Roseiconus lacunae: one gene and its partner. The protein of the gene in region 2 interacts with the protein of the main gene of each other region in a pairwise test. Links are inferred from orthologs where the notes say so. Each region holds a gene or a part of one and is shown on either strand. Other genes may lie near its edges. The genes, in order: ligA and leuS.

Region 1 (15,450 bases), on a different replicon or contig from region 2:
CGAAAATGCATGAAAAAACCCGCGTGAAATGGCTTTCACACGGGTTTTTGCGTAGTAGCGGCAGAGGGACTCGAACCCCCGACACGCGGATTATGATTCCGCTGCTCTAACCAGCTGAGCTATGCCGCCGAGACCGCGTTTTGCGGTGTTTTCTTATGGGCGATGGTTTTACACTCCAACCGTTTTTACAACAAGCCCTCTCCGAAAGTCTGCTCGGTGGGGCATTGCCATGGAGTATTGCCTATCCGTGTTCGTCCAGAAGATTCGTTACTTCGGCTATGGTGGCTTGTCGTCTTTAACAAACGTTGTGGCGTTTGATGGTTCCACAATTTGCAACGCGCGAAACTAACAATTCAATTGATCAGCCGGTCGCGTCGGCCACTGTTGCCGAGTACGAGCGACGTGCAAAGTTCCTGGTGATTGCCGTCGGTTCCCAGACGCGAGTCGCAGTGGAGTCAGTCAAAATCGCCGAAATCGCTGTCGAAGTCGCTGCCCCAGTCGCCGCTACTGCGGCCGCCTTCGAGACCTCCGAGCATGAAAATGGCCCCGACCAGCCCCAAGCCGGCGACCAAAGCTATGCCCACGAATATCTGGTTCTCTTGGATGAAAGTTTCCACGAAGATATCTCCTAAATTGATGGCCACGAGTCATCCTAAACCTAGGTCACTGATTCGCACTCGGTGGTTCGACCATCGCGCGGAATTCTTCTTCGCTCAACACTTCGACGCCGAGCTGATTGGCTTTGTCAAGCTTGCTACCGGCCTTTTCGCCGGCGACCAAAAAGTCCGTGTTTTTGCTTACGCTGCCGCTCGCTCGGCCACCCAGCGACGCGATAAGTTTTTTAATCTCGTCCCGCTTAAAATGAGCCAGCGTTCCGGTGACGACGACCGTTTTTCCTTCTAGTAATAGCGCCGACTCGTCAATTTCGGGGACCTCGTCTTCCAATTTGACACCGGCTTCGCCAAGTTCTCGCATCGTCTGCGATCCATAGTCGCTGTGTAGGAACTCATGCAAACTTGCGGCGATCCGATCACCGATTTCATGGATGCCAGCCAAGTCCTCGGTTGACGCTTCGTTGAGTTTGTCCAACGTCGGATACTTGGCGGTGATCAACGTCGCAACGCGTGGCCCGATATGGCGAATCGAAACGGACGAAAGGACCCGAGCCAGCCCTCGCTGCCTGCTTTCCTCGATTCCTCTGATCAAGTTGTCCGCATTGCGTTTCCCAAAGTTGACCTCGATCAATTTCCCATCTTTGCCCTTCCGCTGCTTTTGCCAATCAAGCTCGGCGAGCTGATCTGAAGTCAATCGGTACAGATCGGCAAAGGTCGCCACTAAACGGTGACTAAGTAGGAGATCGACGACTTCTTCCCCGAGTCCATCGATATCCATTCCCGGACGACTGCCGAAGTAAACGAGTCGTTGTTTGATCTGCGCCGGGCATCGTGGATTAGGGCAACGTATATATACCCCGCCCTCGTCTCGGACGAGCTTCGTTTCACACTGTGGGCAACGTTCGGGGAAACGAAATGGTGTCAGTTCCTTGGTTCGTTCGTGTTTCTCGACGCGGACAACTTTGGGGATTATTTTTCCAGCCTTTTCGACGACGACGACATCACCGATGCGAACGTCCAATCGTTCGATCTCGTCAGCGTTGTGAAGCGACGCGCGCGAGACGGTTGTGTCGGCGATATCGACGGGTTTGAGGTGGGCGACCGGAGTGATCGTGCCGGTCTTTCCGACTTGGACCGTGATGTTTTCCAGAGTTGTTGTCGCTTCATATCGCTCGAATTTGTACGCGATCAGCCAACGAGGACTCTTGCTACGCATTCCAAGGCGTTCACGCTGCCGAAAGTCATCGACTTTGAAAACAATCCCATCGATTTCGAAGGGGAGGTCGGGCATCGCTTCTTCGAGTTTCGCGACAGCTTCGATCGCGTCCTGCCACGAATTGAAAGGGCGAACGTTGGGTGTCATCGGGATCCCATATGATGCGACTTCACGCAAGAACTCCATGTGAGTCGTCGCCTTGAGGCCTTCGACTTGTCCGACCCCATGACAAAAGAATCTTAGCTGTCGCTCGGCCGCGATCGCCGGATCAAGCAAACGGATCGTCCCAGCGGTCACGTTTCGAGTGTTCTTGTACGGTTCGCCACCCGCGGCAACTTGCCGTTTGTTGAGTTCCGAAAGGTCCTCGTTGGTCATGTAAACCTCGCCCCGAACCTCCAAGATTTGGGGGGCGCTCTCGGCGGTTGTCTTCAGTGGCAGATCACGGATGGTTCGGACGTTATGCGTGATATCATCGCCGACCGTTCCGTTACCCCGGGTTAGTCCGAGCGTTAAAACCCCATCTTGGTAACGCACCGATGCCGCGACGCCATCGATCTTATATTCCATCACCCACTTGATCGGTTCACCCTCGAGCAGCTTCTCGGTTCGTTCAAAGTAGGCTCGGAGTTCATCGAGCGAGTATGTGTTGTCGATCGACAGCATCGGGACCGCATGTTCGACTTGACGAAGATGTTCGACCGGGGCGTCACCGATTCGGCGCGTCGGAGAGTCTTCGGTAAGAAGCTGCGGATGCAGGTCTTCAAGATCACGGAGTTCTCGGAGCAGTTGATCGTACTGCAAGTCAGAGATCGTTGGCTTGGCTTCCACATAATACGCATGATCATGCCGTCGTATTTCATCACGAAGTTGCTCGACGCGTGTCGCCGGATCGGTCATCGAAGATCACACCGGAGGTGAGAGAAGACGTGAATGGAGAAAGCCGAAACTGGAGAGCGTCTATGATACGCGATCGTACCAATTCGGGGACCGGTCGATCCTAGTCGCCAGATACTCGGCGGGCGACCGCTGCTGCGTCAAGATCCGAATTCAAGATTAGCCGATTGGCCTTCCGCAGCCGAGCGGAGCCGAAAGGGAAAAGTGATCGTGACGAAACACGAAGGCTCGTCGACGAAGTCGATCTGTCGCGAATTGCCAGCTCGCTTGCTAGGTTGCATTGCCGACGCTAATTTCATCGAGAAAGCGAAGCGTCGCACGCACCTTTGTCGCCACACTTCGCCGTGGGTCTGATTGAGAGCCCCACGCCCTGTTTTACCGCTTAACCCGGCATCGAATATTCATGGCCGAACTTAAACTCGCGATCCGCCTGGACTGCCTAAAACTACCACTAAAAAAATCTCTCGACGTGGCCGCTCGGATGGGCGTTCGTGCCGTGGAGCTAAACGGCCGCGGCGAGGTACATCCGGAAAATCTGACCGAAACGGGACTGCGGCATTTAAAGAAGCTTCTCGATGAACGCAACTTACGGGTCGCTAGTTTACGTTTTCAAACACGCCGTGGGTACGACAATCTTCACGAGCTTCAGCGGAGAGTCGAGGCGACCAAGTCGGCGATGCAGTTGGCCTACAAGTTAGGGGCTGGATCGGTTGTCAACCACATCGGTTACGTCCCTGATGATCAAGCTGATCCTCGTTTTGAGACGTTGGAATCGGTTCTCCAAGACCTTGGCCGCTACGGCGCAAAAGTCGGAGCGTTCTTAGCGGCAGAAACGGGCGCGGAGTCTGGCGAGACGTTGGCATCAATCCTCGACAAAGACGATGAGGGATTCGTCGCGGTTGCTTATAACCCAGGACAGCTGGTCGTCAATCGACATGATGCGGTGGAGGCGCTTCGAGTATTGCGAGGTCGAATCCAAGTTGTCTGTGCGACCGACGGAGTTCTTGATTTGGCGGCGGGACGTGGCATTCGTGTGCCAATCGGGGAAGGCACCGTGGACTACCCCCAAGTTCTGGCGACGCTTGACGACGCAGGCTTCACCGGACCACTCGTCGTCGGGCGTGAGGATTCAAGTTTTGAAGAGATTCAACAGGGTGTTTCGTATCTCCAGAACCTGGTCTTGTTTTAGAGGGCTGTGGGTGTGGTGAGGGTGGCGGTGTTTGGTGGTTGATCGTTGGAACCGCACGCTATCGCAAGGCGGCTGATTGGGATGGAGTAGAGACCGGATCGCGGCGCCATCGATCTTACAGCCGCGGAGTGTTACATCGCAGAGAGGTGTCCAATGAAGCAACCATCGCCGACAGCCAATCGGCTACATTCTGTAGGACCGTCGATTGCTAACGGGCAACCGGCCGTTGTTGACGCTGGTATTTCTTTGCGTTTTCGGCTTGGCCGGTGACTTCGTACAGAAATTGGCTGGGGATTGTCGGGCGTGGCTTGCCCCATTTTCGCCGAGTCAATGCGAGCGACATCGTTAGTTTTTCTTGGGCGCGAGTGATCCCAACGTAGCAGAGGCGTCGTTCTTCGGCGATATCCTCGTCGCGTCCCGATTTGACGCTTCGCGAATGGGGCAATAAGCCTTCTTCCAAGCCAACCATATAAACGACAGGGAACTCCAGGCCTTTCGCGGCGTGCAGCGTCAACAACCAAACGGCGTTTTGCATCGCCAGCTTGTCTTTTTCATTTCCCATCTCGCGACCAGAAAGCGCGATGTCGGCCAAGAAGCCGGTCAAGTCGGCGTTTTCACGGTTGTCTTCGAAAGCGGACAACGCGTTGGTGACTTCGCCAAGCGATGCCATGCGGTTTTGTCGGTCTTCGGGTTCGTCGTATAAACGGTTGATTTCGTCACTATAGGACGTTTGTGTCAGCAGTGTTTCCATCGCCGCCGAGAGCGATTCGCTTTTCGCGCGTGTGTTCACATCGTGGTGAATCGACTGAAGCTGCGCGACACCCCGCTGGGCGGCCGGTGAAAGTTCGGCAACGACGTCGGGCTTTTGCATGATTTGCCAAATCGGAACTCCCGCAGCGACGGCGTGCTCCATCAACGTCTTGACCGCCTTTGGGCTCAACCCACGCGCCGGCGTGTTGATGACTCGCAACAACGAGACTTCGTCGTCAGGCTGATCGATCCATTTCAAGTACGCCACCATGTCGCGTACTTCACGACGATCGAAGAACGATTGGCTTCCCAACATGACGTATGGAACGTCTGCCTTCCGGAGTTCGGTTTCGAACAACCGTGGTTGTTCGTTAGTGCGAAACAAGATCGCGATGTCACGTGGCTGAACGTGCTCATTTTCAATGAGGTGCTTGATTTCGCCCACGACGGACTGGGATTCCTTAATCTCGTCTTTGTGCTGAGCGATTCGTGGCCGGATGCCGTCCGGACGGGAAGGACGCAGGACTTTGTCGTGCCGATACTTGTTGAACTGGATCAAGCGATTCGCCATTTCAAGGATCGACCCGCAACTTCGGTAGTTCGCTTCCAAACAAACAACCTTGGCGTCAGGCCAATCGTTCTTGAAATTCAGGATGTGCGTGACATCGGCGCCCCGCCACGCATAGATGGATTGATCATCATCACCGACGACACAAAGGTTTCGATGTTTGCCGGCCAAATGTTTGGTGATCCGATACTGACTGCCGTTCGTATCTTGGTATTCATCGACCAAGACGTGATCAAATCGACCGGCCTCTTCGTCACGGATCGCCGGATGTTCGTCGAACAGAATCTCGGTTTGCAGGAGCAGGTCATCAAAGTCCATCGCGCCACGACTTTTCAAACCCTCTTGGTAGCGACGGTAGCCCGCCGCGGCGAGGTGTTCTTTGTCATTGGAGGCCTCCAACGGCGCCCGCTCGGGCATGATCGACGCATTTTTCCAATTGCTGATGATGTTCAGTAAGTCACCGGGTTTGAGTGCCGTGCCGGGCAAACGCAATTCTCGCAAAATGGAGCGCGCAAGTGACTCTTGATCGCTGCGGTCATAGATGGAAAACTTGGCGGGATAACCGAGTGCTTTGGCGTGCCGCCTTAAAACTCGGACGCAGTGGGCGTGGAAGGTACTGATCGTTGGCTCAGGCCGTTTCTCACCCTTCTTTTTTCTGCGTTTGGAATACCCCAGCAGCTCACCGATCCGCTCCTTCATTTCGCCGGCGGCCTTGTTGGTGAACGTTACCGCAAGGATACGATCGGGAGAGGTTCCGTTGCGGATCAAATTGGCGATCCGGAACGTGACCACACGGGTCTTACCGGTCCCCGCGCCGGCGAGCACCAAGAGTGGTCCAGAGAGCGTGTTGACCGCGTCTGATTGCGCGGGGTTCAATCCGTGAGCCAACGAGATTCCTGCACGAACGAGAGATTGAAGCCGCCGGTCGGCCAACCCAATGAACGCCGATCCGCAGGCTCAATGCTACTGCATCTGACCGAATCGGCAAGCGACGATTGACTTTCAGGCCCCTACGTAGCGAAAGCTGGCAAGACTTGCGGTGTGGTGCGATTGGGTGATGAGTCGGGGTTGACCGAGAGGCAACCGAAACGCTCGGCGCGTTCCGCTACGGTGACTTTGAGGCGTTAGCGCTGCGAGTCGCGGTCGATCACCGGATCGGCTGAACCGGTCGAGAGCAGCACGAGCGAACCCTGTTGTGGTTTTCCTGAATTGAGGAACGTGCGATTGAATGGAATGTAGTAGCACGCATACATCCCGGTGGATGTGTTCAGGACATAGATGACCGACGACGCCACGGGATTGTTGTTGCTGCTAGGCGCATCGACCAATCCGGTCGCCATCATGTAGCCGGTGCCTTTTCCACTGCCGAGAACGTCTTGGACATTCACGGTGAACAACCCAAGGAATTTCCCCAGTCGCGGATAAACAACCGAACATTGTAGAAGCCCGGAATTGTGATCGAGCACGAAGAGGCCTTCGGCGTCACTGCTGATCAAGCCGGTCGCCATCGAAAACTTTTCGCTCGTGACCGCTGCGGTCGCGTTAAGTGCCGGAAGATTCCACTTGGACGAATCTGCCGAGTTGACAGGTGGCTGCGATGCGTGATGGTCGTGCAGTGCTTGGCTCTGTCCGGCAAAGTATGCGGCCGCGAAACTTGACAACAACGTTGTGGTGGCGAAAAAGGCAATCCATTTTCTGCCCTTTCCGATTCCGTCTGTCGGGGCAGCGGGGTGATCTTGAGGAGGCGTTTGAAGTGGCGATTCGTTGGGATTGAACGTCATGAACGAAGCTCCAGGCGAGCGGTTTGAAGGTTGCTGACGAGCCGGACAAGCGGTTGACGGGGAATTGTAGCGCAGGCGGAGGAACTTTACGATTGCAACCCGCTGAGAATTTTTCCCCTCGAAGCGTTTATTGTCCCCCTTCGCACCACCGAGGTCAACAAAACCGCCATGGCTCTGAATGAACCCCTAAACCGAAAGCTCCGAATGGCACTGGTTGGCGGAGGACAAGGCTCGTTCATCGGCCGCGTCCATTCCATTGCCGCTTGCTTGGACAATCGTGCGACCTTGGTCGCCGGAGCACTCAGTAGCAACCCCGAACGCGCAAAGGCTTCCGCACCGGACTACGGGATCGCTGAAGACCGTGCCTACACCAGCTATCAAGAAATGCTGGAAGCGGAATTGAAACTTCCCGAGGGCGAGCGAATCGATTTCGTCAGCATCGCGACGCCAAACCACGTTCACTTTGAAGTCGCCGATGCGGCAATCAAAGCCGGCTTTAACGTGGTTTGTGACAAGCCGATGACGTTCGATCTTGCCCAGGCAGAACAGCTGCTCGAAACCGTTCAAGCCAACGACGCGGTGTTCGCGCTCTCGCACAACTACACCGGCTATCCGCTCGTTCGCCAAGCACGCGAGATGATCGCTAGCGGTGAATTAGGCGAAATCAATGCCGTCCGCGCCCAGTACATTCAAGGTTGGTTGCGGACGTCGTTGGAAGAAGAAGACCAAAAACAGGCGGCTTGGCGTACCGACCCGAGTAAAAGCGGTGCGGCGGGTGCCTTTGGTGACATCGCGACGCACGCTTACAACCTCGGTCGCTACATGACGGGACTCTTGCCCGATCAAGTGAGCTGCAGCTTGAAAACATTCGTCGAAGGTCGAAAGCTGGATGACTACGGGACCGCCGTGATCCGTTATGAGAACGGCGCCTTGGGAACGGTCACCGCATCCCAGATCAGCCACGGCCGTGAAAACGATTTGGAAATTGAAATCGATGGAACCAAAGGGTCGCTGCGTTGGCGGCAAGAGAATCCCAACGAGATGATCTATCGACAAAACGGCAAGGCGCATCAAATCTTGACTCGCGATCCAAATGCACCCTTCATGAATTCAATGGGGGCCGCCGCTTGCCGCCTGCCGTCGGGGCACCCAGAAGCATTCTTCGAAGCGTTTGCCAACGTGTACGCTTCGGCATTTGACGCGATGGCCGAACGCGCCGCCGGCAAGTCGGTCGAGAAGAAGGACACTGTTTACACGAACTGCTATGATGGCGTCGAAGGGATGTATTTTATCCAGCAGTGTGTCGCCAGCAGCGGTGAAAACGCCGCGTGGGTTCCATTGAAGCACGAAGCCGCACGGCGATAACCAGTCGGTGTACTCGCTCGCCGACGTGACTTTGCAACGCGTTTCGGCGACGGGGATTCACAAGTTGCCTCTCTTGCTCGCCTACTGTCGTACGGCGACTGACGAAAGCAGATGAATCAATTCATTTCTTCGGTCGCGGTGATCATGCCCGCGGCGGGTAGCGGACAACGATTTGGATCGGACCAAAATAAGTTGTTCACGTTGCTCGACGGAAAGCCGATCTGGGAACAAACCGCGACGGTCCTGCGCAGTCACCGAGCGGTCAAGCGGATCGTGATGCCGATATCCGATCGCGACCGGGACTACTTTGTGTCTGTCGGGGCGGCGGCCGTTGCGTCGTTAGGAATTGAACTGGTTTCGGGAGGTGCCCAGCGAACCGAAAGTGTCGGTGCGGGTCTTAATCTGGTAATCGATGATCCGGCGATCGAATTGGTCGCCGTACACGACGCCGCGCGGCCGCTCGTCAAGCCCGGTGAACTCGATCGTGTGTTCGAACGGGCGTCGCAAACCGGCGCTGCAATCCTGGCTAGCCCCGTGACTGCGACCGTCAAGCAAACACTTGACGAGGGGCAATCGTGTCGCACCATCGATCGCAGCACGCTGTGGTTGGCCCAGACACCCCAGGTGTTTCGGCCTTCCATTTTGCGTCAAGCTTATCAGCGACATCGGGGCAGACCCGCGACCGACGATGCCGAATTGGTCTCCCGGACGGGGACAGAGGTCGCACTGGTCGAGTGCTCCGCCGAAAATATTAAAATCACACACCGGGGCGATTTGGCAATTGCCGAAGCCTTGGTGAACAGCCGAAAGCAGAACAGTAAGACAACGAACCACGATGAGTGAACAAGACCTAATTTCCGAGTTGAAGTGGCGCGGGTTGATCCATCAATCAACCGACGAGGCCGGTCTCGATAAACTGCTCCAATCGGGGCCACAGACGGTTTACATTGGGTTCGATCCCACCGCGACATCACTGCATGTCGGTTCCCTGATGCAGTTAATGATGCTGCGCCGTTTTCAGAATGCCGGGCACCGACCGATCGCGCTCGTTGGTGGGGCGACTGGCATGATTGGTGATCCCAGCGGTAAAAGCGAAGAACGCAACTTGCTAACGGCGGATCAGCTGGACGCTAACGTAGCCGGCATCGAAAACCAGATGCGAAAGTATTTGTCCTTCGAAGGCGATCAGGCAGCGTTGTTGCTCAATAACTTCGATTGGATGAAGGAGTACAGCTACCTCGAATTTTTGCGTGATATCGGCAAAAACTTTCCCGTCGGTGCGATGATGGGAAAGGAATCGGTGCGTGCGCGATTGGGCAGCGAGGCAGGGTTGAGCTACACCGAATTTAGCTACATGCTGCTACAGGCCTATGACTTCGTGTACCTATGCAAGAATCATGACTGTCGGATTCAGGCAGGTGGCAGCGATCAATGGGGCAATGTGACCGCCGGAATCGATTTGGCGCGGCGAATGTTGTCAAAACAGGTTTTTGGTCTGACCGCGCCCCTGTTGACGACGTCCGACGGTCGCAAAATGGGCAAAACCGAGAAGGGAACGGTTTGGTTGGATCCAGAAAAGACCAGCCCCTACGAGTTTTTCCAATACTGGGTCAATGTGGACGATAGCGATGTGATGCGATGCATTGCCTACCTGACTGAAATTGACCAAGACGAGTACAACCGCCTGGCCGAAGCGACGAAATCTGATCCGGCCGCTCGCACGGCTCAAAAGCGACTCGCCGAATGGCTCGTGAATTTCGTTCATGGTGAAGACGGCATTCGGTCCGCCCAGGCTGCCAGCAAGGTGCTCTTCGGCGGTGAAATCGAAGCATTGGATGATCACCAACTCGGACAGATTTTCGCCGACGTTCCCAATAAGCAACTCAATCGCGACATGCTGTCCGGCGAAGGATTGTGGATCGTCGAAGCACTGCAATTGGCCGGGTTAGCAACCAGCAGTAGCGATGCCCGCCGAGGCATTAAAGAGGGGGGCGTTTACCTCAATAACCGGCGTACAACCGACATGAACCTCAAATTGACCGAGTCAGACTTGGCGAGTGAGTCGGTGATGATCTTACGGCGCGGTAAAAAGAAGTACGCTTTGTTAAAATTTGCTTGAGCGGTCGTTATCTCCGCCCCCCGTGTGATGACGATCGAAACCTTTTCATTTGGCGTTGGTTTCATCTTCTATGAACGCACAAAAACAACTCTTCGGCGGATTTTTGGTCGCACTCCTGGTCGTTTGTACCACGCCTGCGGTTGCGCAGCGAGGCGGAGATGACGACGGCGGACGTGGCGGTTTTCGCGGCGGACCTCCCGGAGGCTTTCGCGGAGGCCCTCCCGGTGGTGGATTCCCGGGTGGAGGCCCTCCCGGCGGTGGGTTTCGTGGAGGTTCACCCGGTGGCGACCGCGGCGGCGCTCCCGGCGGCGACCGAGGCGGTCGGGGGGGAGACCGAGGCGGACGAGGTGGCGATCGTGGCGGTTTTGATCCGAGCAGCTTTTTGAGCCGGCTGGATCGCAACGGTAACGGCACCATCGATCCGGATGAACAGCAGGGGCCGGCACAGTTTCTGATTCAACGATTGCAATCCGCCGACCCAAGCATCAAGCCGGGGCAACCGATTTCGATCAAGCGAGTCACCGACGCATTCCAAAAAATGCGTGAAGGCGGCGGGCGCGACTCTTCACGAGGCTCTTCGGGGTCTGACGATGATGGTTTGACGCCTGATTTGCTTGTCCCTGGCTTCGGAGCCGAAGTCGAAGAAGAAGCTCTTCCGACACTACTCGGTTTCGGCGCCGCGGCTGAGATGATGTCCGTTGCGGTGACCGACAAGGACCGCGAAGAAGCTCGGAACACGATTCGCCGCTACGACCGAAACCGCAACGGTGTGTTGGACAAGAACGAGATTACCAGTCGTTTCTCCGGCAATCCTCTCGATTTCGATCGCAATAAGGACGGCCGTTTGACTGAAAATGAATTGGCCGTTCGGTACGCTCGACGTCGAGAAACGACCGAAGATTCTCGGCGTGATGACCGTGACCGTCGTCGTGATCGCGACCGCGATTCGGGCGATTCAGAGTTAGTTGACGTGTATGGCGGGCGGAAATCGTACCGTGTGATGTCCGATGAAGACTTGCCCAAGGATCTTCCAGGCTACTTTGCCGAGAAAGATAAGAATCGAGATGGCCAAATCGAAATGGCTGAGTTCGCCGAGAAGTGGGACGACGATACGGTTGCCGATTTCTTTCGATCGGATCTCAACCGTGATGGGTTCATCACGATCCCGGAGGCGTATCAAGCGGTCGAAGAAAATGCGTCCGCCACGACGATGGCGTCAACGAGTGGTAGTTCAGATTCGTCATCAAATACATCCGCAGCTGCCGCACCGGCTGGGAAAGCAGATGACAAGATGATCGGTTACGCCGAGCGGATCATCGGTCGTTACGACAAGAATAACGACAAACAACTCGTCAAAAGCGAGTACGAAAAGATGTTGATGAGTCCGGTGGATGCCGACGCCAACAAAGACGGCATCATCACCGTAAACGAATACGCGTTGTGGATGCAATCACGACGGAGTCGCTGAGCCCCGTTGTCAGCGAGCCACATCATCGGCTGAGCGATCGCGGTTGGGCCGCTGTCGTGGTAACCGCACGCTATTGCGTAGCGGCTGATAAGTACGACTGCGCGATCACGTGGCGGTAGAAGAGTGCAATCGAGATTGAATCCGTGCTGTACGTTGGAGGCGACCCTCACACAAAGCTACATCGCTTATGGCTGCTCCACTTAAGTCCTGACCAGGTTCACGACTCACAGTCGCAAGGGTCGCCACCGACGTACAGCGTTAGATTTGTTGTCTAATTTGGATTCGTTATCAGATGTTAGTTGGTTCGTTTTCTGAAGGCCGTTCCCGGAGAAGGAGTCCGAGAAACCGCGAAACAGAGGAAAACACCAACCAGAAGCTCAACGCCCGCGATTGCTCACGGTGAAATCCGACCTTCATTCGAATCTGGTCGAACTCGCGTTGGTCGCCTGCGTTTGGCGACGGGAGCAGAAGCTTAACGTGACTGACACAGTTTGCAAAGGCACTCTGCCCTGGTTCTTTGGTGAACGTTCGGATTGATTGCTCCTCAATCTTTAGCCAATCGGAGTGACGGGAAATCGAATCCTCCTGTAAGCCCGATTAAGTCGTCTGCTTTCTCCTTGGCGTGAGCATGAATCTTGGCCATAATGCTGGCTTCCCGCCTGAATCCAGGCTTACGAACGAGAGGCTGGCGTTGCTCGAAACGAGTCGAGTGAACGTTCCGGTCGGGGAAAGTGAACTCAGTATGGCGTGACTTGGCAATCTCAGATTTGCCCCAACCCGTCAACGTTGGGACGAGTCTGGTTCCTTCTGGATGCACGAAAATTGAGTCTTCACTAACCCTCTCGGCCCCCCAGGTGAGAGAACCGTTGGGGACCGTAAGCTACCTTGCCCACTTGCCTAGCATCGGAGCGCTCCGCGATCGTGAAACATCTTCTCTTATCCCCGTTGCGACTGGTGGTCGGCTGGGGAATCTCGCCTCGGATACTGGGAATCCTCGCGATTGCCATGCTTGTCCTGCTTCGGTTGACGATTGGATTTCATTTTTTCACCGAAGGCCGCGATAAAGTCCGCCAAGGCGATTGGGACGCGGCACCGTTTTTCGCCAATGCCAAAGGCCCTTATGAAGAACACTTCCACCAAATGGTGTGGGACCGTCACGGCGAGTTCCGTTTGAACCCCGAGAATCACGAATGGTGGTTGGGTGAGTATGCCGACCGCGCGGCCGACTACTATCAGTTCACCGACAAAGAAAAGAAGGCCACCGACGATGCGTTGAAAACGTTGCTCAAGAACCTGGAATTGATCCTGGAGAGCAACGCCGACGAGATCCGTGAGTATAAACTTGGCCTCGCTCAGGTCGAAAAGCTGCGTCAAGACCCTGCCCGTCAGGGGGTCGAAAGTCTTGCCGACCAAGTCCAAACAGTCCGGCGGGAGAACGACGCCAAGATTAAACCAGTCCTGGCGGAAATCGACCAATTGTGGAGTGCTTACGAAGGCACCGTTAATTCTCTCGCCGCCCCGAATCAACGACAACAGTCGCCACCGATTCAAATCACCCGGCCCCGATTGGAACGCGTCGACACGTCACTGCTCAATCGAGTGGTGCCCTACTTTGATTTGGCGATCGGATGGTGTTTGCTTTTGGGGTTGTTTACACCCGTTGCCGCGTTAGCCGCCGCAGGTTTTCTCGGTTCAGTATTCCTGAGCCAATTGCCACCCGCGACGGGGCCCAGCAGCACGATGTATCAGTTGGTCGAGTGCATGGCCTGCTTGGTATTAGCCGCGACCGGGGCCGGACGATTCGCCGGCTTGGATTACTTCTTGCACCTGATCGTTCGAAAGTCGCTGGCGAAAGATCCGGTCGAAAAGAAGTAAGCTGAAAGTACAAAACCGGATAAACTCAAAGGACGCAGCTAGATCAGCCGTCCTTGTCGCGTTCCCACTCAATCAACAATACAAAACACCCGTTTCGAGGATATCAAGATGGTCGACAAGCTTTCTGCGGACGAGCGTACCGTCGGAGAAGAGAATTACTACAACGCCGTTTCAAGCTACTACGATGTTAACCGACGCGATTTTTTGCGCGGCATCGTTGGTGCCGGTGTGGTCAGTGGTGCGGGACTAGGAGCCGCTTATTTCGGTTACGGCGAAGTCAAGGATCCTGTCCGCGTTGCCGTCATCGGAACCGGTGACGAGGGCAACGTCTTGATCGGCGGTTGTAATCCAAACTACGTCGACGTCCGTGCGATCTGTGACATTCGACCCTTTAGTCAACACCGTGCTTTTCACGGTGACTGTAGTAGCGCATCGGCGTTGGTCCGCCGTCCCGGTTTGATCCGCGTTGCAGGATACAAAGACGAATCGGAGGCGCGGAAGCATGTCAAGGTTTACGATGGTCTCACGACCGGTGGCATCATGGAATGTTTGGATGATCCAGACATCGAAGCTGTCATTATCGCGTTGCCGCTTTGGTTGCATGCCCCCGTGGCCGCACTCGCGATGGAGCGTGGCTTGCATGTGTTGACTGAAAAGCTGATGGCCCACAATGTCGCCCAGTGCAAAGTGATGAGCCGGATGGCGGCTGAACTGAAGGACAAAAAGGGCAACCCCATTCACTTGGCCACCGGTCACCAACGGCACTACAACGTCAAGTACGAAAACGCCGTGAACTTGATCCGTTGGGGACTGCTCGGACAATTGCACCACATCCGCGCACAGTGGCACCGTGGAAACTTGCCGGGCCGGGATAGTTGGTCGATGCCAATTCCCGGTGGCGAAAAGGACGAAAACGGCAAGCTCTTTGATCGCATCGCCAAGGACTTGGACCATCGGCGCCGGGCACTCGAAAACGCGACCTCTGCGGCGGACATCGAACGTCTTCAAGCCGAAGTCGCTCAGTGGGAAGCTTGGGATGCCGACAAAATGCTGAACGATCAGCTATCGAAGTTTGGCTACAACGACTTCAGCGTCAAATTTCCCGGCGGCAAAGAAGAGATGTTCTCGGCAGCCGAAGAACTTCACCGCTGGCGTTTATTCCAACGAACCGGTGCAGGTTTGATGGCTGAACTCGGCAGTCACCAACTTGACGCAGTCAGTATTTTCCTGTCGTCACTGCGTGAAGACGGAAAGAAAGTTCATCCATTGTCGGTTCATGCCGTCGGCGGACGCCACATCATGCCGCGTGACCGTGAAGTCGGCGACCATATTTACTGCACGTTCGAGTTCCCCGGACCAGAGTATCCCGAAACGTTTGACGTCGGTTACCACGATCGCGTTGAAGGCTATCCCAATGGTGCCGTCCCCGGTTACGAACAAGACCCGAACAAGAAGGTCGTCGTAACTTACAGCACGATCAACGGGAACGGTTTCGGCGGTTGGGGCGAAGTCGTGATGGGGAGCAAGGGTACCTTGGTCTTGGATAAAGAACAGGACGTCTTGCTGTACCGCAATAGCGACACCAGCAGCAAGGTTGGTGTAAAGAAGGAC
Region 2 (15,838 bases):
CGAGTGGAATACCGCGACCTTCGTGTTGGATCCGCGTTGGGTCGGGGAGCCGGGCGGCATTGACCGCTTTCAAAATCGGCGCGTCATGACTTGCCGATAGCAAGCTGAACGAGACCGAATCGATCCGCCCCCGATCGCTTGCGAGGGTGTTGATCAGGCGGTCCAGTTTTTTCGCAGGCGATTCGAGCAGCAAAACACGCCCGTCCTGGGAAAGCTCGCCCGCCTCACTTTCGCCTCTCGCCGAGTCCGCCTCGACTGCGGCGGCAAGGGCAGCGTTGACGGGCCGTTCTTCGGTCAACTCGAACCTCAACGTCGATGTCGCTTCATCGAATGCATTTTCGGATCTCCCCGCGTCGGTCAGTTCGACTTTAACAACCATCAACATGTTCAGCGGGGCGACGGCCGTGGGTGTCTCGGCAGGAACAGTTCGAACGTCGGTCGGCTTTCGATCGTCCTTCGCGACCGATTCGCCGTCGGCGGAGGACGCGATCTGCGGTTCCGGCTCGGTCCCTCGAGGCGATTCGATCATCGAGTTGCCTCGATCGGCGGCGACGCCTTCAATCGCCGGCTCCGCCGTTTCACTCTCGCCGGAATCACTTTGTCGGCCGGGCTCCATCGTCTCGAAAGTAGCCCCATCCGGCGACACATCACCGCCAGCGGCCGCTGTGTGACCAACGGTATCGTTGCTAGCAATTGCTGACTCATCCGGCGTCGCGGTCACCTCTGGTTGAGACTGAGCGATCTGTTCGGCGTTGTGGACATCGGGTCGTTTCGGTGCGAAGAAGACGAACAACAGCGAGGCGGCCAATGCGACGAAGACGGCGGCAAGGACCGGTTGAATGCCCTTCGCGTGAGCGCGATTCGCTGGGGTGATGTCCGAGTTTCGCTCGGCGATCAAGAGCGGATGATTTTCGTCACCACCTTCCGATTTGACCCGATCGATCGCGGAGGCGACGACGGTTTCGGCGAAGTTATTTGGCAGTCGGTAGGGCGTCTGACGCCGCTGCGACGCCAGTTCGCGCAATCGATCACGCTGATCAACCAGCGATTGATACCGTTCGGCGACCGCCTGATCATCGGCGATCAACTGTTCCGCACGCGCACATTCATCCGAACTCGCCGCACCATCCAGGTACGCCGACAGTAGTTCGTCGAGCAGGTCGTTTGGTAAAGCCATTGAATCCAACCCATCATCGGTTTGCCGCGAATCAGTTCGTAGCACCGACCAAGAGGATAACGAAGTTTTCTGCAGCCACACCGATGACACAGGCAACTCTATTGCCGCGAATACGCCAAATCCGGCGATGGGATCAAGTGGACTGCCGGAGTTCGAGCCTGAAACCAGCCTCGCTCCGCAGTAACAATCGGATGAAATCGAAAGCCGAAAGTTCCCATTTTTTCAAGATTGCGCAGGGGAAATCCGCGGAGAACCTGCTTTTTCTCCTGTTTTTCGTAGGAAACTGATCGCTGCCCCCAACTGCTACTTGGGCATTGGAGGGGGCACGCCCACGATTCGGAGAATCGAGCGACAGTAACTGATTGGCGCCACCCGCCTAACAGTGCTGTAAATCCTGATCGATGCAGGCGAGCACACCGATGGACTTTTGTCGGCGTTGATGCGACAGCGAAGCTACTTCACGACAAGGTTGACCAAGCGGCCGGGGACGGCAATTTTCTTGACGATTGTTTTTTCACCGAGCAGCGAACGGACCCGGTCGTCCGACAGCGCCGCTTCGAGCATCTGGTCTGGTTTCGCGTCAGGCGGAAGCTGAATCTTCGCTTTGACTTTGCCATTGAACTGAACCGGGACCTCGATCGATTTTTGGACGAGCGCCGATTCATCCCAAACCGGCCACGCTTGCTTGGCGATCGATTCCTTTTCGCCAAGGATGCTCCACAGTTCTTCGCAAAGGTGCGGGGCATAGGGTGACAATAGAATCAAGAACGACTTCATCGCTTCGATCGGTCGCTTCTCACAGCGGGTGAAGAAGTTGGTGAACTCCATCATTCGCGCGATCGCGGTGTTGAAGCTCATCTCGTCAGTGTCTTCGGTAACTTTTTTGATTGTCCCGTGCAACATTCGCGCTTGGTCTTCGTCACAGGGTTGGTCGACGAGTGCGGTCTGCAGCACCAAGTCTTCCTCGTTGTCGTCGACAATCATCCGCCAGACTCGATCAAGAAAACTGCGCACGCCGCCGACGCCATCCATCGACCAAGGCTTCGTCGCTTCGAGTGGCCCCATGAACATTTCATAAAGGCGTAGCGCGTCGGCACCATAGTCTTTCACGACGACATCGGGATTGACGACGTTGCCGCGACTCTTGGACATCTTGTGGGCCCGACTTTCGACGCGGATCGCGGGATCATCGACGAGCACAAAGGACTCGCCTTTCTTTTTGACGGCGTCTTCGGCCACGGGTCGGCTATTAACGGGACGACCGTCTTTGGCTTGCCGGCCTCCTTCAGGAGCTTTACGAACGTCCTTTGCCGAAACGACCTGATCATTTTCGTCGTAATAGGCCGAGTATTCGACTTCGCCAAGAATCATGCCTTGGTTGACCAGGCGGCCAAACGGTTCCGGTGTCGACACGTGACCGCGATCGAACAGGACCTTGTGCCAGAAACGCGAATACAGCAAGTGCAGCACCGCGTGCTCGGCACCACCGACGTACAAGTCAACCGGCATCCATTTCGATTCAAGTTCCGGGTCGACAAGTGCGGTTTCATTGTGCGGGTCAATGTAGCGCAAGTAATACCAACATGAACCAGCCCACTGAGGCATCGTGTTGGTCTCGCGACGGTATTTGGTGCCACCGATCGTGACGTACAACCAATCATCGTCTGCTTTCGCTAGCGGCGGTTCGGGACGCCCGTGTGGCTTAAAATCTTCGAGTTCGGGCAGTCGGACGGGCAGGTCGCTCGCGTCGACCCCACGCATCCGTCCGGTTGGGTTACCAGCTTCGTCGAGTTCATGAAGGATCGGGAAGGGCTCGCCCCAGAAACGCTGACGACTGAACAACCAATCGCGAAGTTTGTAGTTGACGGCGCCCTTGCCGATCCCGCTTTCTGACAGAGACGCGGTGATCTTTGCTTTGACTTGTGGAGTTTCTTGCCCGTCGAACTCACCGCTATTGATCGCCTTTCCGACGGCTTCAAAGCATGCACGGCCGGCCAAGATTTCGTCGCGGTTTTCCAGCTCTGCGGGCGGATCAACTACCGCGATAACTGGCAAGTCATACGTGACGGCAAATTGGAAGTCTCGCCCATCGTGTGCCGGAACGGCCATGATCGCGCCGGTGCCGTAACCGGCCAAAACGTAGTCGGCGACCCAAACCGGAATCGGTTGTCCGTTGACGGGATTGATCGCTTGAGAACCGGTAAAGACGCCGGTCTTTTCTCGGTCGCCCTCGGTTCGCTCGCGGTCGGACTTGAAGGACGCTTTCTCACAGTACTGACGAACGGCATCGGCTTGATCGTCGCTGGTCAATCGATCGAGCATCGGGTGTTCGGGCGAAACAACCATGTAGGTAGCGCCGAACAGCGTGTCGGGTCGCGTGGTGTAAACGCGTAACGCATCGTCACCAGGATCAGCCGGAAAACCACTCGCCGACCGAGCTTGCTTCCAACGTTCGTAGTGCTCGTCCGAGCCAACGTAGAAATCGACTTCCGCGCCGGTGCTGCGACCGATCCAATCAGACTGCAACTTTTTGATCCCCGCGGGCCACTGAAGATCGTCCAAACCTTCGAGCAAGCGTTCGGCGTAATCGGTGATTCGCAGCATCCATTGACGCAGAGGTATTCGTTTAACCGGGTGCCCCCCGACTTCGCTCTTGCCGTCGACCACTTCCTCGTTGGCCAACACGGTTCCCAAGTTGGGGCACCAATTGACGAGCGCGTCATCTAAGTATGCCAAGCGATGTTCGTCTTGAAACTTGGCGACCGCCTGTGGGCCTTGCGATTGAACGTCCTCGGGAATTGGCAGCTCGTCGATCGGCCGTCCCTTTTGCTGGTCGTGATCAAACCAAGTGTCAAACAGAACCAGAAAGATGAACTGCGTCCAGCGAAAGTACTGCTCATCGGTCGTCGCCAACACACGGTCCCAGTCGTAACTGAACCCGAGCATTTTGAGTTGACGAGTGAAGTTATCGATGTTGCGTTGGGTTTGGATCCGAGGATGCTCACCAGTGCGGATGGCATGTTCCTCTGCCGGCAACCCGAACGCGTCAAAGCCCATCGGATGCAGCACGCTTTCCCCCCGCATTCGGGCAAATCGAGACACGATGTCTGTTGCGGTGTACCCCTCGGGGTGCCCGACATGCAAGCCGTCGCCACTGGGATAGGGGAACATGTCCAAAACGTAGCGTTTCGTTTCCCCGGGGGATTCAGGGGTCGCAAACGTTTTGTGCTCGTCCCAGTAGGCTTGCCAACGGGGTTCGATTTCAGAGGGGTTGTAGCGTGGCATTTGAAAGTGACGTTAAATGTGACGGTAGGCCGGAGGAAGGGCCCACTCGCGGTGATCGGTTTGGTCCGGCGGCGACGATTCTAGAAAAAACGTGAAGACGCAATAAGCCGACAGCATGGCGAAACTGTACTTTTACTATTCGGCAATGAACGCCGGGAAATCGACGATCCTGCTGCAGTGCAGTTACAACTACCAGGAACGCGGGATGCAAACGTTGATTTTGCTTCCCGAAATCGACACCCGCGACCAGCCCGGAATGGTCACCAGCCGAATCGGTTTGGCGGCCAAAGCATTGACGTTTAACACCGCCGACAACCTGCTTTCGCTCGTTAAAAAGCGTCTCGAGGACGCCCCGCTGGACTGCATCTTGGTGGACGAAGCCCAGTTTTTGACCGCCGGACAGGTCAAGCAACTCAGCGATGTGTGCGATTGTCTGGAAATTCCCGTGATGGCCTATGGGTTACGGACAGACTTTCAGGGAAATTTGTTCGCCGGCAGCCAAGTTTTGCTCGCCTGGGCCGATACGCTCTCGGAAATCAAAACGATCTGCCACTGCGGCCGCAAGGCAACGATGGTGCTACGAGTCGACGACGCCGGTCGCCCGATCAAGGATGGGCGGCAAATCCAAATCGGTGGCAACGAACGCTACGTCTCAGTCTGCCGACGACATTTTAAAGATGGGATGTGCGAGCGCACGCCGGACGAATTGCCACTGCTCGATTCACTGGAGTGACCGCTCCGCTACTGCCTAGTCCGATTTGAAAACGGGTTCGAGTCATCAGCCGACGGACGTTGAGCCCCCGCTAGTGCACAAAAACCGTGGCCTACGCCATGCGGCTCATCCTAAAATCAAGTAGGAACGAAGCACTCGCCTGACATTCTAGCGTTGGCATCCCCTGAAAAGCCAATCGACTTGGTCGAGGATGAATGGTTTCGAATGCGTCTAGTTCGCCGCTGCCACTTGCGGTTTGCCGTGTAGCCAAATCACGTTGACAACGCCGGTCGGTTCGGCGATCAGAAGTTTTTCACTGTCAGGACTGAACTCGATCGAGATCACGTTCGCTTTTCGCGGCCCGATCGAAACCAACTCCAATCCGCTGCGGGTGTCCCACACTCGAATCACATGAGCTTCGTCAACGGTTGCGATTCGAGTCCCATCGGTGTTCACCGCGATCTCGGTCACCGGCAGCGTACTGACCATCAATTTTGCCACGACTGCCCGCTCGTCAGAGTCACTCGCGTTGCCCTGCACCGCACCTACTTTTGCTGCTTTGCCAGCGCCAGAATTGTGCGTGGCTGCCTTGTCAGATGCTGCGGGACCCTGCGTGGCCGCTTCAGGCGGTGCCACGGTTTGCGTCGCAGGACTTTCGGAAACCTGAACGAGTTCCGGGGCAGGTCCCGATTGCTTTGTCGAAGCATCCGATTCACCCGCAGCGATCATCTTCGCTAAGGTTGGTAACGACCAGATCCTGCAGATGCCATCACGACCGACGGAGGCAAGACGATCACGATCGAGCAGGACCATTTCAAGCACGCCGCCGCGATGGCCTGGGATTCGGTTCGGTTCTAAATTCGAAAACCCCGTTCCGACGGCGCCATCAGAAACCTCTTCGATCACCGGCATGTCTGTGGTCGTATTGCTCGATTCGTTCGATCGCTTGACGGTTCGATCGGCCGTCGCCGCGATCACGGGATCGAATGGCAGTGTCAATATGCCTCCACGCGCGGTACCGATCAGTAGCAGAGAATGGTCACGTGAATGGACAAGTGACGAGACATACTCACGACCGGGCAATTTAAGTTGCTTGATCGATTTTGGATGTTGCAAATCATACAACCAGAGGTGCGCGTGACGCTCTCGGACGACCAACTCCGTTGCGGGGGCGCGGGTGACCCGGAAAACACGCGCCGTTGCCGCGATTAAAAATCGTTGGTCAATTAAAGCAAGCGCGGTGAAGGTCGTCTTTGCCTTGGGGACAACGGGGGCATCAAATTGATGCAAGGGTTTCGCGTTGCCTGGCTGCAGAATAAAGATGCGTTCGGAACACATCGCTGCGAACGGAGCGTTCGGTGCGTCAGAGAGAATTGTCTCGAGGGTCAACGCCTCGTCGCTTGGCAATAGCGACAACTTACGTGCGTGTTTAATGGTGCGATGATCGATGCCTATCGTTCCGAGCGATCGTGGTTGATAGCTGGGAAGAAAACTTTTGCGATGGTTATTGCTCAGCGTCACAAGTCGATCGTTGGACAACCACTTCGCATCGTACAAACCATGATTAGGTACTTCGGTGGTTGCGATGCACTGATGATCTTCATGCCCCCACTTCAAGACATCACCATCGTCGGCCGCTGTGATCAAATAAGCCAGCGGATAATAACTCTTTTCCTCACGCGGCTTCAACATTGGCGGCGGCAAATAAACCAAATCGCGCACCGCGGCTTCGTGCCCGAAGTAGTCTTTGACGTGCCGGACGTCTTCCATTGGTTGCGATCGACTCGGCGGCTCAGTCGATGTCGCTTGCCCGTCTGACGTTTTTGCGGTTTCGATGGCCCCATCAGATGACTCAGCGATCGGCTGCGTCTCCGCTTGTTTAGGATCAGCGTTTGGCTGCGTCGGTCGATCGATGGGAACCGGCAAACCGATCTTCCAACGTGACACGCCGCCGTTCACATTCGTCACGGCAAGCTCTTGACCGCTGGGGGCGAATCGAACCTGGGTGATCGGGACCGTACCGGCACGAAAATGGCACATCGACTTGGCGGTATCGTTGTCGAGTGAACGAACAAAGACGACGCCATCTTCGCCGCTCCATGCGATCCGATTGCTCGGTGCGTGAAAATCCAGTCCGTTCATCGCACCGCCGCGCCAGACCACCTTTTCGGGACGCATGCGATCTTCGGTGATCGTCCACCGTTGCACCAATCCGGCATCACTGAAGTCCAACAATTGCCCGGTCGCGACGGGTCGACCCCGCGTACAATAGAACTCGTCTGGGCGTGTGAACACCAGCGAAGTGACTGCCGGACGATCCCAGCGCTGACGATCCGCTTGGACGAACCGCCGATCATCGGAAAGACGAAAACGACTTAACCAACCCGCCATGTCCGCCGCCCGGTTCGCCGTTTTCTTGGCACCACCGCCGATGACCAGTTGCTTTCCGTCAGGCGAGAACGCAACCGCATAAGCGTTGTTCAAACCGGTTTGTTCAATGGTCTGGGCCAATTCATTTTCGGTCAAATCCCAGATCCGCACGCGACCATCAGAATCGCAAGATGCCAACCAATGCCCGTCAACACTGACCGCCAAGTCTGTCGTGCGCACCGTATCGTCGATCATCACTTCGGGTCGTTCGAACCGAGGTCGCTGACGTGGATTTTTTAAAAACAGACGCTTCGTATCGGGCAGCTTCCAGCGGAGCACTTTGCCGTCTTCGGTAGCCGCAAAGAGGCTCTTGCCGGCAAGACTTAATTCGAGCGCATTGATCGCCGCACCGAAATCTTTGTAGCGTTCGCCGTCTAAGATCGCTTCGGCAGGCGAATGAGACATCATGTCGAGAAGTTCCCATTCCCACCGCCGCGCTTGTGGGGGAATGTCACGGAGCAATGCCAAGCCACGGCTACGATCGCCGCCGGAAAGTTCCTGCGACGCTCGTGCTAACTGCACCATGTAACGCTCACTGACCAGCTCTCGATTCTCGTCGCTTTCTTCGATCAGCTTATCGACAAGACGGCTTTGTTGAGAGCGGGAAACGACCAAAAACATCGCCAGCATCAAAATCAACGGCACCATCGTCCAGAGCAATGACGCGACGGGGTGCAAGCGTGCCCAAACAAGGATGTTTTCGAGCGGCGAAACTTTGCGGGCGCGAATCGGCTCCCTGCGACGGAATCGCTGCAGGTCGTCTCGGAGTTCCGCGGCGGTTCGATACCTTGCCGCCGGATTCTTTGCCAAGCAACGGAGCGTGATCGTCTCTAAATCGCGTGGCACGCCGGCCCGTCGAGATCGCGGTGACACCGGAATGGTGTTGCGGCTCGCTTGTAGAACTTCGCGAGTCTTACCGACGAACGGTGGCGCCCCGGTCAGCATTTCGTACAAGATCACACCGATCGCATAGATGTCCGTCGTCGGCTTGTTGGCGTCTTCGCCACCGTCGGCCTGTTCGGGACTCATGTATGCCGGCGTTCCCAACAGTGTTCCTTCGCTGGTCAACCCACTCGATAGCTGCGGATAGCTGGCCAGACCGAAGTCCAAGACCATCGGCCGGTTCTTATCCAACATCACGTTGGCAGGTTTCAAATCACGATGGACGATGCCGCAGTCATGCGCCGCCGCAACGGCATCGCTGACCTGGGCCATCCAGTCGGCAGCCAACTCAAACTCGATCGGCCCGTGTTCTTTCAAGTACTGAGCCAACGAGGGTCCGTCGATCCATTGTTGAATCAAAATCGGCAAGCCGTCTTCGATCAGGACCTCATGTACCTGGACGACGTTGGGATGACTGATCGCCGCGGCCGCGCGGGCTTCGGTTTGAAAACGTGCCGCACTGGTTTCGCTCATCACCCGTGTCGCGTGCGGGACCTTCAGCGCGACCCAGCGAGCCAATCGAGCATCGCGGGCACACCAGACACTGCCGGTCGCACCGGTTCCCAACCGCTTACGGATCTCGAAACGCCCCAGCCAAACCTTGTCCGAATCCAAGGTTGCCAATTCGGCGAGTCGACTTTGTTTGGGAAGTCGACGGCTGCCTACCTCGCCGGGCGAAGCGGTAACGGTTTGCTCACGTGTTTCCTTGGCATCACGATACGCGGCATCGATCGCGTCAAGTTCTTGAGTGAGCTGGTCGCGCCACGAAGGGGGCACGCCGACAAGAAACGGTGCCCGTTCTGCGCGTCCCTCTTGGAGCGACGCCTCGTAGGCATCACAGAGTCGATCGATCGTGATCCATTTTTCACGAGAATCCTCGACCGGATCGTTTGCCGGATCAGGCTCGCCGCTGTTCATCGGCATTCTCCAAAATCGGAATCCACAACCGTCGGATTAAATTCAGCTTCCGCTCAACCGTCCGGGTGGCACATCCGAGTTTGGACGCAATCTCTTCGTTGGTAAATCCCTGGAGTTTCAACGAAACGATGCCGCGCAACGTCGCTTCGGACAACGCTTCCAAGAATCGTTCCACCAGTTCGTCGGACGCAACCTGTTCATCGCCACTGCGTTGATTGCGATCCCTCACCGCATCGAGCGGGTACTCTTCACGGCGACCGACACCGCCACGATCATCGAGCCGCCTTCGGATGGCGGTTTCGCTCGGGTCTGCGATACCGAGCCGGTTGGCGCCCCGCGGGCCAGCGTTCTTTGCCGAAACTCGCGTTTCGCTGGTCGAGGCTGAATGCTCAGACGCGGTACTACGGCAAGCCGCTTTCTGTTCTGCCGCTAACTTTTCGGCGGCAAGTTGTTCGGCCGCCATCTGCTCGGCGGCGACTTGTGCCCCCCGGCGTGAGCCTTCGCCGCCTCGGCACAACGCGTTGTCATAACGCACCGAGTCAATCGCTTTATTGCGCGTCAGCCGGGCTAGGATCGCCCACGCCTGGCCACCGTTGACCAACGCATCAAGCTGCCCCGTTTCGATCCGGTCAAAGAAACTGCGAAAAGCACTTTGGGCGACGTCTTCCTCGTCCGCCAACCCGCCACCGGGGCTGAGTCGGCCGCGAGCAATCTTTTCCACGGGGGCCCGGTAACAACGATACAGTTCCGCCGCCGCCGCTTGACGTTCGTCTTCCGTCATCGCCTTGCGCAAACGATTCAGGATCAATGTGATGGATCTTTCTGACATCGAATTGGAGGCGGGAGAGAAGAATTAGATTTGCCCTCAACGTCGAGCCGCCAGCCCTCGACGCTATGATTTTGACATAAATACACCGTTTGTGTCAAAGAAATCAACGTTCTCTTGCCCCGATTCCTGTCGGTCGCTGGGGTTCGTTGCCGGACAATCGCCAAATCCCTGCGCGTTGAAGTAGAAACATACGCACTCGGGCAATCGGCTGTGGTCGCATGTTCATCTACGAAAGTGTTCAAATGCGTTCCAGGAAACCCGCACCCCCAATTCGTCGGTGAGGCGATTTCGATCATCGCCGCCCTCGCGTAGCACTTCGCCCGTGCGAGTTTGAGTTGCGATTGCGGCCGTCGCAATGAATCCGGGCCGTGGTTGATGGCAAACGAAGTGCCAATTGCGTCCGTCATCAAGCGTTGGGTTGAGGAAGCGAATCACCGGCTGTTCGGTTTCGATCGAGGTGAACGCGAAATCAGCCAGCGGCGTATGAAGCCCCGTCCCGATCGCTTTGATGTAGGCCTCTTTGAGCGTCCAGATTTTTAAGAAGTAAAACTTTTGATCGCATCGCGGCTGAGATCGCAAGAAGTCGATTTCGGGGATCGAAAAGTATCGATCAGCCACCTCGGTCGTCGTCCGACGATCTAACGATTCAACGTCGACACCGATTTCTTGAACTTGCATCTCGGCGACTTGTTGGTCAGCGACCGCACATAGCACGAGCCCATCGGTATGAGCGATGTTGAATGGGCGTTTGACCTGATCGGGATAGTCGACCTCGGGCTTGCCGTGCTGACCCGATGTGAACCGAATCGACTGTGGCGAGACCATCTGCGCAGTCCCGTTGCCGTCGGCCAGCAGACGCCGCGCCATCGCGCGGCCGATGACATGTTGATTACGACTGCGAATCAATCGGTAACGATCGGCGCCACGTCGTTCTTCAACCGGAAGCCATCGCTCGCAGTCGAGTTCGAATGCCCCCTGTTGCTCACGGTCGGCCGGGGCGTGCCAGACATCTAGCCGCAGCGATTGCATCTTGTTGCTTGGCATCATGAATAGTTTGGATCACCGCGCCTGCGGCGACGGGTGTCGGTGGTAACGGCCACAGGTTAGTGACCACCGAGTACGTCATCTGTCGAAGCCGGATTCACGATCGACTCAGTAGCCGTTCGGCCCGATGATCAACGTGCGCGTCCGGATCACACAACCGCATGATCTCCTGACGCAGTTCACCGGCGAGATAAAACGAGCCACAAACCACCACGGTCCCCGGGACGGGATCGCCAGAAGCCGAAGGGGCTTGATCACCGGCGCTGAGTTGTGCTTGCTGTATTCCCGCCTGCTGTAGCCCACTGTGTTGCATTCCGATTGCCTGCCAGAGGGCCGCGATCGGATCACGGATCGATTCGAGTTGTAACTTTGCGGTTCCGGCAGTTTCGCGAAACGCGGCTTCAACGTCTTCAACCAGCATCGCGCGAGGATTCGTTTGATACTGCGTACAAATGATCTGGTCGGCGAGCGCAGACAATTGCTTGGTCATCGCTCGGATGTCTTTGTCGCGACTGGTGCCGAAGACCAGCACGATAGGATGGGCGAAGGCGGCTGAATCGGGTTTCAACCCAATCCGTGATCGAATTGCCTGGCACAACGCCAAAATCGAATCCGGATTGTGGGCCGTATCGAGCACCAGAGTTGGACGTCCGTCAGGTAATTGAAACCGTTCGAGCCGACCGACACAGCAGACATTCCGCAGCCCGGTGCAAATTGCTTCGTCGGTCAAACGCTCGGCAAACGAGCGAAGCGCACTCGGCGCGTGACTAGCGTCCGCGTCGATCTCAGCCGAGGTACCGCAAGGCATATCAGCATCCACTGACTGTGAAAGCCGTTGTCGCAGCAGACGACAGATCGAAATCGCCGTCGCGGCATTCTCGGCTTGGTGGTGTCCGACCAAAGGCAACTCGATGTCAAGATTGACAGAATCACCGAATTTGGCGTGACCTGGCACCGCTGGCTCAACCGTCCGATAGCGAAAACGCAACCCCGTCGCGGTCTCGATAGGCCGGCCCACGTCGTAGTCCGTTTTCACACAAACGATCGGTGCCGCGTTCGTTTTGGCGACGTCCGAGATAACGTTCAGTGGCCCAGGATCACGGACACCACAGACCACAGGGGTATTGGGCTTGATGATTCCAGCTTTTTCTCTCGCGATCGCTTCGACGGTGTCGCCGAGCACGTTTTGATGGTCCAAGCCGATCGAGGTGATCGCCGTGACGGTGCTGGCGCAAACGTTCGTGCTGTCGAGTCTCCCGCCCAAGCCGACTTCGAGCACCACCGCGTCACAGTGTCGGCGCTGAAAATGAAGCGCCGCCATCGCGGTCGTCAACTCAAAGAACGAGGCGTGTTGGCCTTCCTCGTCAAGCGTTTCGACGGTCGGACGAACGCTCGCGACCAAATCGGTCAATTCATCATCGCGGCAAGGGATTCCATCGACGCGAAAGCGTTCGTTTAATCGAGTTAGGTGAGGCGAGGTGTAGAGTCCGACCCGCAGACCGGCGGCGGAAAGAATCGCGCTGACCATCGTCGAGGTCGAGCCTTTACCCTTGGTCCCGGCAACATGCACGATCGGGATTGACTCCGGAGCCGGTGACCCTGGTGCAAGTGATTCAACAGCCGGCACGGACGGCTGGCTGGCCGCCGACGATGCTAGATTCGCGTCGGCCTGCTGGTAGGCCTTATGCAGGAACCGGGAGAGCCCCAGCCGCCGGAAGAGTTCGGCCGTCCGATCAAGTCGAAAGTCGGGCTGGTTGTCACCGGGGGCGAATCGCTCGTAGTCGATCCGTCCGAAGAGGTACTCGATAGCTTCGTCATAACCCGCGAGATCGCCGGTTGGGCGGCGTTCGGGATTTAAGCCGTGCGGTTCATTCGTTCCGGGCACGTCGTTTTGCCGAGGGCGGTCGTGAAGGGGAAGTGGATCATCGTCAGTTTTCTCACCGTCGCAGTTGAGCGGCATTGTGGCAGGAAAAACGTGATTTTGGCAACGACCGATCTTTCACACTCCCCCCTTGGCTGTGCCGCCGACCGCCGATTGTGGGCGGCGACTAAATTGCCTGCGAAAATGTCCGAACCGGTTTCGCATCGCCCGCGTAGCGTAACAATCCTCGATAATCCACTCGAATTCATCACCTCCTCTGATACGGAACGCTGTTCGTGGACACCGATTCAACAGCTGTCGCAGGCTCAACCGAGGCTGGCGCCGACAACGCAACTGCAACCGCGCCAAGCCAATCGACCGGTAGCGACGTCGTCATCGAAACCCGAAACCTGAACAAGATTTACAAGGATTTCTGGGGCCGAAAGAAGGTCCACGCGGTCAAATCGCTTGATATCGAAGTCCGCAAAGGCGAAATCTTTGGCCTGCTGGGCCCCAACGGTAGCGGTAAATCAACGACGATCAAACTGATCCTTGGACTCCTGTTCCCCACCACCGGGCGAGTCTTGGTGTTTGACAAGGATGCGACGGAGACAAAAAAGAACGAGCGAATCGGCTACCTCCCCGAAGAATCCTATCTGTATCAGTTTCTTAACGCCGAAGAGACGCTCGATTTTTACGGACGACTGTTCGATATGTCCGGCGCCCAACGCCGCGAACGTGTCAATGAGTTGCTGTCACTGGTCGGATTGCAAGCCGCCCGCCACCGTCAGCTTCGCGAATACAGTAAGGGGATGCGTCGCCGCGTCGGCTTGGCACAGGCCCTGATCAACGACCCCGATTTGGTGCTGCTAGACGAACCGACCACGGGCTTGGACCCGATCGGGATCCGCGAAATGAAAGACCTGATCATCGCGTTGCGTGACCAAGGCAAAACCGTTCTGTTGTGCAGCCACCAACTCGGCGACGTCCAAGACGTTTGTGACCGGGTGGCCATCCTGCACCAAGGCGAGCTGAAAGAACTCGGCCGCGTCACCGACCTATTGAAAGTTCGCGACATTACCGAAGTCCACGCGACCGGGCTAAGCGAAGACGCCAAAGCAGAAATCCGTGACGTGATCAGCCGCCACGGTGGCGATCTGAAGTCGATGGATAATCCGACGGCAACGATGGAAGACTTGTTCCTTGACATCGTCCGCGAAAGCGAAGCTCGCCCCGGTGCCCGCCGAGTCTCCGCGTCGATGGGCGAACCTTCCAGTGACGCCGCCGCAGGACAAGAAGACGCCGTCGCCTCCAAAGATGAGGCCGACCGGTCATGAGCTTACAACCCGATGATTTTTGGACGTTCTCGGAGTGGTTGCTGCGTCCGGGAGCATTCCTAGAGAGCGCGCTATTGAAAGGCTGCGTCCTAGTCGTCTTAGCAATCGTTTTGGGATTGCTGGTCGGCTATGTCATCTCGGCAGCCCGCTATGGCCCCGGCGAAGGCTTCTATGCTGTCGCCCGTGCGGTCCGTGATTTCTTCACCACCGACATGCCGGGCACCAGCCCGCGACGGATTTTCGCACTCGCGCGACTGGCCTTTAAAGAAGCGATCCGTCGCCGCGTGCTGTTTGTCTTTGGGCTCTTTGTGGTGCTGCTGTTGCTCGCCGGATGGTTCCTCAACCCCGACAGCGACGATCCTGCGCGGCTTTACATCAGCTTTGTATTGACGGCAACAAACTACTTGGTGCTCGCGTTGGCACTGTTTATCAGCGCGTTCTCGCTGCCTCAGGACATCCAGTCGCGAACGATTTATACGATCGTGACCAAACCGGTCCGCCCCAGCGAGATCGTGCTCGGCCGAATGCTTGGATTCATCGGCGTCGGAACGCTGATGCTGGTACCGATGGGCTTGCTCAGTTATTTGTTCGTCCGTCGTGGGCTCGATCACTCGCATGTCGAAGTGGTCGACGCGACCCGAGACGAAGATGGCACCGTGACGGGGAAAACCGATTACGTCCGCAAACACGAACATTCCTTCACGATTGAAGCCGGCGAGACCGTCGGACTTACCGATTTTGTTCGCGGTCACCGCCACGTCGTCCGACAAATTGACGACCAAACGTTTGAGATCGGACCTCCGACCCAGCACCTGCGAGCCCGCATCCCTGTCTACGGCGAGATTCAATTTTACGATCGCGCCGGTGCCCCCAAAGACGCCGGGATCGACGTCGGTGCCGAAAAGACTGACGGCGGATACGGATCGGCGGGGATCTCACGCCTAATCGGAATCGCCCGCGGCCCGCGAAAGCTCGAACACGGTTACGTCGAAGGCGGCACGCTGGGGATGGCCGAGTTTACGTTTGATAACGTCGTTGAATCACTGTATCCCGATGGTATCCCCGTCGACTTGTCGATTCGTGCTTACCGTTCCTACAAAGGTGATATCGAATCCGGAATCCGCGGATCGCTGACGATGAAGAACCCCGACACGGGCGCCGAATCGAATCCGATCCCCTTTGTCGTCGATGAATACCAAGTCGACGAGCGAACGCTTCCGCTGCAAATCGAAGGAACCGACGGCGAAGGCGCGACGCGTGAACTAAGCGTTTACGACGACTTGGTCACCGAAGACGGTCGCAT

The links.
Region 1: the proteins of leuS (region 2) and ligA interact in binary tests that used the Escherichia coli proteins (3 or more experiments, as listed by UniProt). The link is inferred for Roseiconus lacunae from one-to-one orthologs.

The regions. Positions count from the first base shown.
Region 1 is NZ_VSZO01000007.1:386,825-402,274, reverse strand. Bases 196-3,144 are described here. They hold ligA (NAD-dependent DNA ligase LigA), read right to left. Parts: upstream 2,728-3,144; coding sequence 664-2,727; downstream 196-663. Other genes in these bases: FYC48_RS11535 (sugar phosphate isomerase/epimerase family protein), read left to right, coding at 3,128-3,144; FYC48_RS11545 (hypothetical protein), read left to right, coding at 318-632. In the rest of the region: more of FYC48_RS11535, read left to right, coding at 3,145-3,913; FYC48_RS11530 (ATP-dependent helicase), read right to left, coding at 4,122-6,125; FYC48_RS11525 (hypothetical protein), read right to left, coding at 6,356-7,012; FYC48_RS11520 (Gfo/Idh/MocA family protein), read left to right, coding at 7,217-8,377; ispD (2-C-methyl-D-erythritol 4-phosphate cytidylyltransferase), read left to right, coding at 8,489-9,220; tyrS (tyrosine--tRNA ligase), read left to right, coding at 9,213-10,496; FYC48_RS11505 (EF-hand domain-containing protein), read left to right, coding at 10,567-11,964; FYC48_RS11495 (DoxX family protein), read left to right, coding at 12,886-13,839; FYC48_RS11490 (Gfo/Idh/MocA family protein), read left to right, coding at 13,948-15,450. UniProt on the Escherichia coli protein: DNA ligase that catalyzes the formation of phosphodiester linkages between 5'-phosphoryl and 3'-hydroxyl groups in double-stranded DNA using NAD as a coenzyme and as the energy source for the reaction.
Region 2 is NZ_VSZO01000022.1:55,610-71,447, forward strand. What follows is about bases 1,431-4,767. They hold leuS (leucine--tRNA ligase), read right to left. Parts: upstream 4,463-4,767; coding sequence 1,631-4,462; downstream 1,431-1,630. Other genes in these bases: FYC48_RS21515 (thymidine kinase), read left to right, coding at 4,578-4,767. Also shown: FYC48_RS21505 (anti-sigma factor family protein), read right to left, coding at 1-1,177; more of FYC48_RS21515, read left to right, coding at 4,768-5,195; FYC48_RS21520 (WD40 repeat domain-containing serine/threonine protein kinase), read right to left, coding at 5,406-9,464; FYC48_RS21525 (ECF-type sigma factor), read right to left, coding at 9,445-10,293; FYC48_RS21530 (4'-phosphopantetheinyl transferase family protein), read right to left, coding at 10,516-11,340; FYC48_RS21535 (bifunctional folylpolyglutamate synthase/dihydrofolate synthase), read right to left, coding at 11,435-13,297; FYC48_RS21540 (ABC transporter ATP-binding protein), read left to right, coding at 13,495-14,535; FYC48_RS21545 (ABC transporter permease), read left to right, coding at 14,532-15,838.